Regions from separate parts of the Pseudarthrobacter sp. Hb11 genome, predicted to be linked through region 2. Evidence: riboswitches for the same ligand, from Rfam matches in the RefSeq annotation. Region 2 holds a riboswitch; each other region holds the start of a gene.

Region 1 (4,024 bases), on a different contig from region 2:
CCCAGAAGGAGGTGTCGCCGTCGGCAATTGAACCGTCCGCGATCGCCGCGGCCGTGGCGGTCAGGGTAGTGACCGTCTGCTTGATCAGGTAGCCGTTGCTCCGGAGCCCCAGGGCGTAGCCGTCCAGGTAGTGGTCGGACATGCCGCGCATCTCAAACAGCAACGTGGAAATGCCGTACTCGACGGCGATGCCGTTGCGGCTGATGGTTTCGGCGCTGCCCCCCACATACTTGCCGAGGTGGCCCCAGCCTGTGGAGTCGACGCTGTTGAAAACAACGGCGCCCAACTGCTTGGACTTTTCAACAACGGCGGGATTGGCGTTAGGGGTGGTGGGGTACAGGATGGACCCGGACACAAGTTCGCCGTCACGCTGGCTGCGGGTGCCCTGGTGGTGCAGGTCGATCATGTAGTCGATCTTGTACTTGCGCATCACGTTGTTGTGCAGCGCCTGGGTTTCCGGCTGGATCTTGGCCACATGGTCCCGGTTAAGGTCCACCTCTTCGGCGTTGTACCGGGTCATATTGCGGTCGCCCTTGGCCAGGTAGCCGTCCAGCGGGAAGTTCACGTCCCCCATGGCACCGTCTGCGTTGAGCATGGGCACGATCAGGATGTTCACGCCGTCCAGGACATTCCCGGACTTTCCGGTGCCCAGGTGCTTGACGAATTCCAGCGCACCTTCGGTGGTGAGCTGTTCGTTGCCGTGCTGCTGGGTCAGGTACAGGATGGTGGGCTTGGCCGGATCCGAGATGTACTTGACCAGGTGGATGTCCCGGCCTTTCACGGTCTGCCCGATAACCTCCAGTTCCATGGCGGACTGGCGGGCGTCCTGGTCTTTGAGGAAGGAGACCATCTGGTCATAGGAGGCCAGCTTCGATGTGGTGATCTGGCCGTTGCCATTATAGTTGGGGCCTTCGCCCACAGCGATGGCAGGGGCGGGCGCTGCCACTACGGCCAGAGCCAGGGCTCCCGTAACTGCCAGGGTCCTAAAGGTTGCCAGGGTTTTTTTCACGGTGCGGTACCTCTTTCGAGTGCATAGGTGTGCCAGCCCGCCATGTCCCCCATCGCGGGCTGTGACAAAAGCCAACCAACCTCCGCGAAAGCTGTCAATGGACATAACAGGAATGCACATGCAGTTATTACGTTTCGAAGCGTGGCTTCGGCGCCCTGCCTGTTGCGAAACAAACCGAAGCGAATTTGCTCCCGGGGAGCCATCTGGATTTAGGTGAGAGCGAACCATCCGGAGCGGCCGAGAGACCTGGATCGTTGACGCCGCAGCAACCCCCAAGTGCAGGGACGTCCTGCCTGTGAAGGTGCTACTGCCAGGACCGATGGAAAGGAAATTTCAGCATGACCTTGAACACAGACCATATCCGCGTCACCCACGCAGGCTCCTTGCCCCGCACCGCTGAGCTGATCGCCGCCAATGCCGCACGCGAGGAAAACCCTGCCGACGTCGAGGGCTACAACGAACTCCTCACCGCGTCCGTAGTGGACCTGGTCCAGCGCCAGCAAAGCCTGGGCGTCGATATCCCGAACGACGGCGAGTACGGGCACGCCACGTCCGCTTCCGTGGACTACGGCGCCTGGTGGTCCTACTCCTTTGCCCGGATGGGCGGCCTGGAGCTGGACAATGACGCCAAGTGGGCGGTCGAACCGAAGGAATCCACCCCGGGCCACGTCCAGCTGACGGGCTTCATCCACCGCCGCGACCGGACCATTTTTTCCGAGGCCTACAACGATCCCACCAGCGGCATCTTCACGGGTGCCCCCAAGCCGTTCCCGAAGGTCACCGGCCCGCTCGTCTACACCGGCCAGGACGCCGTCGCCTCCGACATCGCCAACCTGAAGGCCGGGCTGGCGGCCACCGGACTCACGGACGGCTTTGTTGCAGCGCTCTCCCCCGGCAGCGCCTCCCGCATCACGAACGAGTACTACGCCACGGAGGAGGAGTACATCTACGCCTGTGCCGACGCGCTCCGCGAAGAGTACAAGGCCATCATCGACGCCGGCCTGATCCTGCAGATCGATGATCCCTCCATCGCCGAGAACTGGGACCAGATCAGCCCCGAACCCAGCGTCGCGGACTACCTCAAGTTCACGCAGATCCGCGTGGAGGCACTGAACTACGCCCTCCGCGGCCTTCCCGAGGAGCAGGTCCGCTTCCACCTCTGTTGGGGCTCCTGGCACGGCCCGCACACCACGGACCTTCCCCTGGCGGACCTGGTGGAGACGATGCTCCAGATCAATGCCGGCGGTTACTCCTTTGAAGCTGCAAACGTGCGGCACGAACACGAATGGCGGGTCTGGGAGGACACCAAGCTTCCAGAGGGCAAGGTCATCATCCCAGGCGTCGTTTCCCATGCCACCAATGTGGTGGAGCATCCGGATCTGGTGGCCGACCGGATTGTCCGGTTCGCAGAAGTGGTGGGCCGCGAGAACGTCATCGCCTCTACCGACTGCGGCCTCGGCGGCAGGGTCCACCCGCAGATCGCGTTCGCCAAGCTGGAAGCACTGGGCGAGGGCGCACGCCGGGCCACCAAGCGGCTCTGGTAGCCGGAAATCGCGTAACGCCCGAACCCGCCGGTTCCGTGCCCCGCTTGGATCGGGTGCGCGGGACCGGCGTTTCGTTTTGCGGGGCTTGCTAAACTGGTGAAGGCCGACCAGGAATCGGTCCACCCCATTTCAACCATCGCGGATATGTGTGCGCCATCGTGCGCCCATTTTCCGAGGTGGCAGCACCACCAATCCCCGCAGGAGATCCAGCACTACATGACAGCCCTGGCACCCGAATCTTTCCATGAGCAGCTTCTGAGCCGCCGCTACGAACCCAATGTTGCAGCCGTGAACGAACTGTGCGATTCCCTGCAGGAGGCAAAACCCGGCACTGTGGTGCCCTACGTGGACCCCATGCACGACGTCGACGAGTGCCGGATCATCAGCCTGTACTCCAACATCGGCGAGGCCGACCCGTCCGGTTTCATCACCCCCGGGGACCACGACGCTGCCACCCGGATGCTTGGCATCCAGTGGAAGCTGGGGCTGCGTCCGGAGTTCGTAATGCCCTGGAACGTCCACCCCTGGCACATTGCCGGAGAGCCAAACGGGAAGTTCACTCCGGACCAGATCTCCGCCGGCCTCAAGCCGCTGCTCAAGTTCCTGGCACTGGTTCCGCGCGCCTCGGTGATCGTGGCACACGGCACTGAAGCCAACCGCCTGGCCAACCTGCTGCTCAAAACCGAAGTGCCGCTGCTGTGGCGCCGCGGCCTGAAGACCTACAAGGTGCGCTCCCTCAGCGGCCGCGCCTTCGCCGGTTCGCCTGCGCGCCAGGAGGAGTACCTCGAGGACATGCGCATCGCCTACGCCGACGCCATGGCACGGACAGGGCTCCAGAAACCAGTCTGACCCCCAGGCTTCGACAGGCTCAACCAACAGTGGACCCACGCCCGCAGGGTTCCCTGGCCGTGATCCGCGCCGCCGAGGGCCCCGGCCGGGACGACGGCGGCCGGTCACCTTTTCGAAAAAGGTGACCGGCCGCCGTCGACCTTTATCCCGCAGGTCAGCCTTCGATAGCTGCTTTCGCCGCAGGGTCGGAGTCGTTCAGGAACTTCTCGATCCGTTCCGGCTCCTCCGCTTCGCCGATCGCTGCAGATGCGCGGCCGAGGGAATACAGCGCACGCAGGAAACCGCGGTTGGGCTCATGCTCCCAGGGAATGGGCCCCACGCCGCGCCAGCCATTGCGGCGCAGCGAGTCCAGTCCGCGGTGGTAGCCCACCCGGGAGTAGGCGTAGGAATCGATGGTCCGTCCCTCGGCCCAGGCCTCTTCCGCGAGCACAGCCCACAGCAGTGAGGAGGTTGGGTGTTTCTCCACCAGGTCCAGTGCTTCCTGGCCGGCTTCCAGCTGCTGGTAGACCTCGGTCTCGGCAGGCAGGAGCGTGGGCTCGGGGCCCATCAGGTTTCTGCGGAACTCGTCGGACATTCCTAGAAGGTCTTTCCGGCGGAACCGAGCTGCTTGGTGGCTTCGACC
Region 2 (4,024 bases):
CACCTGCCGCGTGCGCGAGTTCGCTGACTGCGGCGATGTCCACAATCTCCTGCATCGGGTTGGACGGCGACTCAAAGAAGACGGCGGTGGTGGGCTGGGACAGGGCATCGCGCCACTGCTCCAGGTCCGGACCGTCCACAAACACTGTCTCCACACCCCAGCGCGGCAGGATTTCGTTCAGGATCACAAAGCAGGAACCGAACAGCGAGCGGGCGGCAACCACGCGGTCGCCGGCGGCCAGCAGGGCACCCAGGGCGGTGAAGACGGCGGACATGCCGGACGCCGTCGCGAAGCACGCCTCGGTGCCCTCGAGGAGGCGGAGCCGCTCCTGGAAGGTAGCCACGGAGGGGTTGCCGTAGCGGGAGTACACAAAGCGCTCGTCCTCGCCCGTGAAAGCGCGCTCTGCCGCAGCTGCGGATTCATACACGAACCCTGAGTTCAGGAACACCGCCTCGCTGGTTTCCTGGAAGTTGGTGCGGTCCAGTCCACCACGGACGGACTGGGTGTCGGGGCTCCAGCCGGCGGCGTCTTCGTTAAAGGTCACTTAGTTCTTTCCGAGATTGGTGGGCAGGCCGCGGTTCTTCCAGCCGTTGACGGTGCGTTCGCCGTACCGGTCAGGTTCGCCCTCGAAGCCCTCCAGCACGTTGTAGGAGGTGAAGCCGGCCTGGGTGGCAGCAATGGCGGCCGCGATGGAACGCTGCCCCGAGCGGCACAGGAATACCAGTTCGGCCGAAGCGTCCTCCGGCGCCTGCTGCGTCAGGTGGGTAATGAAGTCCGGATTGGGGATGCCGCCGGGAAACGTCCACTGGATGAACAGCGGATCGTTGTCGGTGGCCTTTGTGTCCGGGATACCGATGTGGGCCCATTCGCCTTCGGTGCGAACATCCACCAGGATGGCGCCCTGCTCCAGCTTGTCCCATGCCTCCTGGGGCGTCAGGTCTCCTGCGTAGGTCATGCGTGGCCCTCGCCGTCGAACTCAAGGTCTTCGCCCGCGGATTCGAGGTCATCCACGGCGGTGGCCACCGCCGCATCGGCGGAAGCGATGGCTGCCGGAAGAACCAGGGCTTGCGCAACAATCACCTTGCCGCCGTTGGACGTCGCGGCAGGGCTGCCGTGAAGCACATAGCCCTCGGCCAGGGCGGTCGAAACCCGTTCACAGAAAGACCTGTCATCCGGCCCGGTAACGAGCCGGTAGGAAAGTTTTTCTTCAAGGGCAGGTGCGTCAGACACGACGGATCTCCTTCTTTCACGCTTGCAACACGATTCGGTCGATATGCCGAGTATTCACCTGAGGCACCCCGCCGCAAAAGGAGGGTTGCCGACCGGCCAGTCAGGGCTTGGCGCCGGTACTCATTACTCCCCAAAAAAGTAACACTTGGCGCGCGGCACCGCATCGCCGCCGTCGTCATGTTCCGTAACTGAGCTGGGCGGCCGCCCAGCTGTTGGAGCAAAGGAAAGGCGTGAAGGGCTGCCCGCTTGGGAGCCCTTCACGCCTCTCTTCTGATGTCGGTTACACGATGCCGGGGCAGCTTGCCAGGATGTAATCGGCGGCGGCCGGACCCTTCATCCGCAGGCCGTTATGGCTCGGGCTGATCCTGTGTTTCATCCCTGCCCAAAAGGCGGCTTCCATTCCGGGTGCCTGCTGGTTGATGAAGCACCAGCTGGTATACAGGCCGTAAAGGCGGTCACCGCTGAGGCTGTGGTCGGACGCTTGGTCGAGGTGGGTGGCTTCCTGGAGAAAAAGGTCGAACTGCGAATGTGCCATGACGGCGTCCCTTCGCTAAGTGCGTGTGTACCGCCGTTCGGCTACAGCAGCGAAATCCTCTATGCCCTGCACGGGGCCATGGAGTGGTGATCGAGACCTTGGGAATCGATGGTGTGGGGCGGTGTCGACCCCCTTACTACAATGTAGACGTTACCCGTAGACTACGTATACAGCAAGCGTTTGGAGATACCTTCCCGAGACGCTTGCCGCCGGCTCCAGAACGGAAAAGTCATGCCCTCCCCGAAAACCTCCGGCCCTGCCAAGGGCCGCGCCCCAAAGGAGCGGCTCAACCGTGATCTGGTGCTCAACAAGGCATTGGAACTGGTGGACGCGGAAGGCCTTGACGCGCTGACCATGCGCCGGCTGGGGCAAGAGCTGGACCGGGATCCGATGAGCCTTTACCGCTACGCAGAGAACCGGGCGGCGTTGCTCGATGGCGTTTCGGAGCTCGTTCTCAACGAACTGCCCATCCACCCGGAGGACCCCGACTGGAAAGCCCAGCTTCGGCACATCGCGCATAACCTTCGGCGGCTCGCGCTCGAACATCCCAACGTGGTGCCGCTGCTGGTGACGAGACCGCTCTCCACTCCGCTCGGTCTGCGCCCGCTGGGCACCCTGCGCCCGCTGGAGCAGATTCTCGCCCTGCTGATTGGCGCCGGATTCAGCCCTGCCGACGCCCTCCACGTCTATAGGGCCTACTACGGGTTCCTCTATGGCCACATTCTGAACGAGCTGCAGGAGTTCGTGGTGGACCCCGAAGAGAATGAAGTGCTGCTTCGGCTAGGGCTGCACCGGCTGCCGTTAAAAGAGTTTCCCCATCTCCGTGCGTTGGCTCCGGCGCTCGCCGAATATGACGGCGAGGCTGAGCTGGACCAGGGCATCACCATCCTGCTTTCCGGCCTCGAAGCGCAGCTGACCGCGGAGCCAAAAGCTCCCCCCGCTTAGCGGCGGGAAGTACGGCAGCTACTCGAAGGAAGCGCGGCGGCGGTTAGTACTGCGGCAGTGGAAACCGCTACGCGATGCTGGCAAACAGCTCGCTCAGCTCCGCGGTCAGCTCTTTCTGCACCGCCGGGGTGCCCACGTCTTTGCCATCGATGCTGTTCACCGGAGCAAGCAGGCGCACGCTCGAAATGAGCCAGACAGCGTCGGCGTCCAAAAGGTCCTGGGGCTCCAACGGACCGTACCCCAGTTCCCAGCCGGCCGCTTTGGCTGCGGCGAACAAGGCACCCTGGGAGGTGCCCGCGAGGATACCGCTGTCCAGCTGCGGTGTGATGAGGCGCTTGACGGACGTACCGTCGTCGGCCGTTTCCACGTGGGCCATCAGCACAGTCGACGTGGGGCCCTCCAGGACGCGGCCGTCGGAGGAGATGAAGATGACGTCGTCGGCACCCTGCTTGTGGGCATGCCGCAACGCCGCCATGTTGACCGCGTAGGAGAGCGTCTTGGCGCCGAGCAGCAGCCACGGGGCGCGCTCGGCAATGTCGCTGTCGTAGCCCCGGTCGAGGAGAATGACGTCGATGCCGGCCTCGCGCTGGCGGCGCCCGGCCGCCCCGACAGGGGAAACCTGTACCCAGGAGGTGGGGGCTGAGGCGCCTTCGGCTCCGCGGGTCACCACGAGCTTGACCACCAGTTCATCGTCGGACCCGGAAGCAGGCTGATGCTGGGCGCGGTGTTCGGACAGGGCAGTGGCGATGGCGCGGCGCCATACATCCTCGCTGGGAATGGCGAGGTCCAGTGCCTCGGCGGAACCCGCCAGGCGGTCCAGGTGGGCCTGGATTTTCCGCACTTTGCCGTCCACTGCGAGCATGGTTTCAAAGACCCCGTCACCCCTGGTGGCGCCCTGGTCCGTCACCAGCAACTGCGGCTTGGACGCATCGGCAAGCCGCCCATCCGGGAAAGCCGGGTCGAGGAACACGAGAACAACAGGAGCTGGAGAGGTCATGGCTCCAGCTTAGTGCGGCACCCGCGGATAAGCTGGGCAGAGTGCCCCGGCCGGAACCGTCCGCCGGGAGCCCATCCTCCGGGGGTTAATCACGTGTTGTGGCCATTTTCGCTTGCCGGTTCCGCGCCGACTTGGACCGTGGTGCTGCTGGCCGTCGCCGACCTGGTGATCCGGGTGCTGGCCTTGGGCATCATCCCGGGCAACCGCCGGCCCACCACGGCGATGGCCTGGCTGCTGGGCATCTTCTTTGTCCCGTTCCTGGGCATCATCCTTTTCCTGCTGTTCGGCAACTTCAAGCTGTCCAGCCGTCGCCGCGA
Region 3 (4,024 bases), on a different contig from region 2:
GAACACGGAGATTGCGGTCACGATGCAGGCTCCGAGGAGGTACAGCGCCACGGGGGTGGAGGACTTGAAGTTGCTCAGGAGTGCGGTGGCGATGATCGGGGCCAGCGAACCGGCGACGATGGAGGTCACCTGGTAGCCCAGGGAAACGCCCGAGTAGCGCATCCGGGTGGGGAACATCTCGGCCATGATCGACGGCTGCCCGGCGTACATCAGCGCGTGGAACAGCAGGCCGATGGTGATGGCGGCCAGGATGATGAGGTCGTTGGCGGTGTCCATCATCGGGAAGGCGAAGAAGCCCCAGGTTCCGCCGAGGATGGCGCCCACCATGTAGACCGGCCGGCGGCCGAAGGCGTCGGACATCTTGCCGACCAGCGGGACAGCGCAGAAGTGGATGAAGTGCGCCACCAGCAGCAGGAGGAGGATGCGGGAGGTATCGGTCTGGACAACGACCTTCAGGTAGGTGATGGAGAACGTCACCACGAGGTAGTACAGGATGTTCTCGGCAAAGCGCAGGCCCATGGCGGTGAACACGCCGCGGGGGTAGCGGCGGAAGACCTCCGCGACGCCGTAGCCCTTCTTCTCAACGGTGACTTCCTTGCGGGCCTCGATGAAGATCGGGGCGTCCTGGACCTTGGTGCGGATGTAGTAGCCGACGATCACGATCACGGCAGACAGCCAGAAGGCAACGCGCCAGCCCCAGCCGAGGAATGCTTCCTGGGAGAGCGTGGACGACAGGGTAAACAGCACGCCGGTGGCCAGGAGGTTACCCATGGGAACGGCGGACTGCGGCCAGCTGGACCAGAATCCGCGGGACTTGTTCGGGCTGTGCTCGGCAACGAGCAGCACGGCGCCGCCCCATTCACCGCCGACGGCGAAGCCCTGGACGAAGCGCAGGAATACCAGGAGGGCCGGAGCCCAGTAGCCGATCTGCGCGAAGGTGGGCAGGCACCCCATGAGGAAGGTGGAAACGCCCACCAGGATGATGCTCAGCTGCAGCAACTGCTTGCGGCCGAACTTGTCACCGAAGTGGCCGAAGACGATGCCGCCTATCGGCCGGGCCACGAAGCCTACGGCGTAGGTGACGAAGGCGGCGATGATGCCATCCAGTTCGGTCCCTGAATTGGGGAAGAACATTTTGCCGAACACCAGGGTGGCGGCGGAGGCATAGAGGAAGAACTCATACCACTCAACGACGGTGCCGGCCATGGAGGCCGTGACGACTTTCCTCAGGCCTGAGGCCTTGACGTCGGTTTCCTCTGGCCGCCGTGCGGCCGAGCTTTCCGTACTCATGTGTGAACTCCTTCGGCGTCGTCATCGACACCACTGGGACAGGCTATGGCGGGTGCGTGTGGTTTTGGTCACGAACCGCCGGGTCCCAACGAGTATGGTCTGCCGGAAGGCGCAGCTCAACGCCGAATGATGCAGAGCGCATCTGCATTAATGCACATTCTTTGGCATCTAGGCCTGGTGTTATGCCGAAAGGTGCTCCCGCAGCTGGTTCCCCAGCTGGCCGATCTCGGTAAGGAAGCCATCGTGCCCGATGGGCGCCTCAATCAGGTGGACGTCCACCTCGCCGGGAAGCGCCCGTGCCAGCTCGCGCGACTGGGACGGGAAGTAGAGCCGGTCCGAGTCCACGGCGGCCACAAAGAAACGGGCACTCGAGCTGGACAGGGTCTGGGCGAGGGACCCGCGTCCCCGGCAAATATCGTGGCTCATCAACGCCTCGGTGATGGCGATGTAGCTGTTCGCATCGAACCGCTGGACCAGCTTGGTGCCCTGGTGGTCCAGGTAGCTTTCCACCTGGTACCGCCCGCGGGTAGCGAGCTGCTGCCCCTGGAGCGGCGATTCGGGGGCCTGCGGCTCACGGCCGAAGCGTCCGTCCAGTTCCCGCGTGGAGCGGTACGTGATGTGGGCGATGCGCCGGGCCAGGGCGAGGCCCTGCTCGGGGGCGGGTCCGTTGTAGTAGTCACCGCCGTTGAAGTTGGCGTCCTGCCGGATGGCGAGGGTCTGTGCCTGGGCGAACGCGATCTGCTCGGCGGTACTCGCGGCGCCTACCGAGATCACTGCGCAGCGCTGCACCCGTTCCGGAAACGTGACCGCCCATTCGAGCGCACGGGCCCCGCCCATGGAACCGCCCAGCACGGCAAACCAGCTCCCGATCCCGAGCTGGTCGGCCAGCCGGGCCTCGGCCAGGGTGCTGTCCCGCAGGGTGACCAATGGAAAACGTGAACCCCAAGGCTTCCCGTCCGGCGCGGGCGACGACGGCCCGGTGGACCCGTAGCAGCCGCCCACAATGTTGATCGACACCACGAAAAAACGGTTTGTATCTACCGGCGCACCAGGCCCCGCGAGCTGTTCCCACCAGCCGGGCTCCTCGGTGTCGCCCCGGGTCACGTGGGTGCTGCCTGTCAACGCGTGTTCGATCAGGACGGCGTTGCTGCCGTCCGCGTTCAGTGTGCCCCAGGTTTCATAGGCCAGAGTGACGTCCGGAAGGTATCCGCCGGCTTCCAACTCCAGTCCCCCGATGGAGGCGTAGCGGACAATCCCGTGTTCAGGGACAGTTGTACGGGTGACGGTAACCGTCATGGCAAGACCTCTTCTACGCGCTTGCCCGCCGTCGAATGACCGGCAGGCCAGGTCTTCACCCGGGGCACCCCGCCGCGGAAGGAGGGTTGCCGGCCAGCAAGCCGGGGCTGTCACTGGCACTCATGACCTGGTTCGAGTGTACGAAACAGCCCCTGCCTGCCGCCAAGAGTGTGACTGGTTGTGACTTCCCCGGCTTGTGCCGCGTTGGGTGCCCTGGGTATTTCTAAGCGCCGGTTGCCTCCTTGGCCGCCCGGAAGCCGGCTTCGAGATCTGCCAGGATGTCATCGATGTGCTCGATCCCCACCGAAAGCCGCACCAGGCCCGGGGTCACGCCGGCCACCACCTGCTGCTCCGGCGAGAGCTGGCTGTGGGTAGTCGACGCCGGATGGATCACCAGCGAACGGACGTCACCGATGTTTGCCACGTGGGAGTGCAGCTCCAGGGCGTCCACGAAGCGCTTGCCGGCCTCCGCACCCCCGGCGAGGTTGAAGGAGACGATGGCGCCGGTCCCCTTGGGGCCGTACTTCCGGCCCCGCTCGTACCAGGGGCTGGAGGGCAGCCCGGCATAGGCGACCGATTCGACGTCGTCACGCGACTCCAGCCACTGTGCCACGTCCAGGGCGTTGGCCACGTGCCGTTCCACGCGAAGGCTCAGCGTCTCCAGACCCTGGGCGATCAGGAAGGCGTTGAAGGGCGACACTGCGGAGCCAAGGTCTCGCAGCAGCTGCACCCGGGCCTTCAGGATGTACGAGAGATTGGCGCCCAGGGCGCCTTCGGCACCGAGGTCCCGGGCGTAGACGAGTCCGTTGTAGGTGGGGTCCGGGGTGTTGAAGCCGGGGAACTTTGCGGGGTCCTTGCCAAAGTCAAACTTTCCGGAATCGACGATCACGCCGGCGATGGCTGAACCATGGCCGCCCAGGTACTTGGTGGCCGAGTGCACCACGATGTCCGCGCCCCATTCCAGCGGCCGGATCAGGTACGGGGTGGACAGGGTATTGTCCACGATCAGGGGCACGCCGGCCTCGTGCGCGACCTGGGATACCCCTTCGATATCCAGGACGTCCTGCCGCGGGTTGGATACCACCTCGCCGAAGAAGAGCTTGGTGTTGGGCTGCACTGCTGCGCGCCACTGCTCCAGGCTGTCCGGGTCCGCCACGAAGGTGACTGATATGCCGAACTTCTTCAGGGTGTGGGCGAAGAGGTTATAGGTGCCGCCGTAGAGGCTGGGGCTCGCGACGATGTGGTCCCCCGCCTCGGCAATGTTCAGGACGGCGAAAGTCTCAGCAGCCTGTCCGGAGCTGAGCAGCAGCGCCCCCAGTCCGCCTTCAAGACTGGCAATCCGCTGCTCCACTGCCTCCTGGGTGGGGTTCCCAATCCTGGTGTAAATGGGGGCCAGCTCGGCCAGGGCAAAGCGGTTGGCGGCGCTTTCAGCAGTGGG

What was found. A riboswitch is a leader RNA that binds a small molecule or an ion and turns the genes downstream of it on or off. The one in region 2 is predicted to bind S-adenosylmethionine.
Region 1: another riboswitch for S-adenosylmethionine. It lies ahead of AC50X7_RS14955 (cobalamin-independent methionine synthase II family protein); the one in region 2 lies ahead of AC50X7_RS08135 (DUF1737 domain-containing protein).
Region 3: another riboswitch for S-adenosylmethionine. It lies ahead of metX (homoserine O-acetyltransferase MetX); the one in region 2 lies ahead of AC50X7_RS08135 (DUF1737 domain-containing protein).

What each region holds. Positions count from the first base shown of each region.
Region 1 covers NZ_JBWZCM010000011.1:122,595-126,618, reverse strand. The annotation lists gene AC50X7_RS14960 (M14 family zinc carboxypeptidase) at 1-1,009, opposite strand, end outside; SAM riboswitch class I at 1,231-1,335, shown strand; gene AC50X7_RS14955 (cobalamin-independent methionine synthase II family protein) at 1,348-2,553, shown strand; gene AC50X7_RS14950 (uracil-DNA glycosylase family protein) at 2,770-3,402, shown strand; gene AC50X7_RS14945 (DUF3151 domain-containing protein) at 3,557-3,976, opposite strand; gene fbaA (class II fructose-bisphosphate aldolase) at 3,979-4,024, opposite strand, start outside.
Region 2 covers NZ_JBWZCM010000003.1:326,384-330,407, reverse strand. The annotation lists gene AC50X7_RS08145 (O-succinylhomoserine sulfhydrylase) at 1-544, opposite strand, end outside; gene AC50X7_RS08140 (rhodanese-like domain-containing protein) at 545-955, opposite strand; gene AC50X7_RS08135 (DUF1737 domain-containing protein) at 952-1,230, opposite strand; SAM riboswitch class IV at 1,244-1,358, opposite strand; gene AC50X7_RS08130 (hypothetical protein) at 1,511-1,765, opposite strand; gene AC50X7_RS08125 (TetR/AcrR family transcriptional regulator C-terminal domain-containing protein) at 1,997-2,710, shown strand; gene AC50X7_RS08120 (aminodeoxychorismate lyase) at 2,778-3,707, opposite strand; gene cls (cardiolipin synthase) at 3,801-4,024, shown strand, end outside.
Region 3 covers NZ_JBWZCM010000007.1:85,658-89,681, forward strand. The annotation lists gene AC50X7_RS11985 (MFS transporter) at 1-1,290, opposite strand, end outside; gene metX (homoserine O-acetyltransferase MetX) at 1,471-2,586, opposite strand; SAM riboswitch class IV at 2,599-2,714, opposite strand; gene AC50X7_RS11995 (bifunctional o-acetylhomoserine/o-acetylserine sulfhydrylase) at 2,810-4,024, opposite strand, start outside.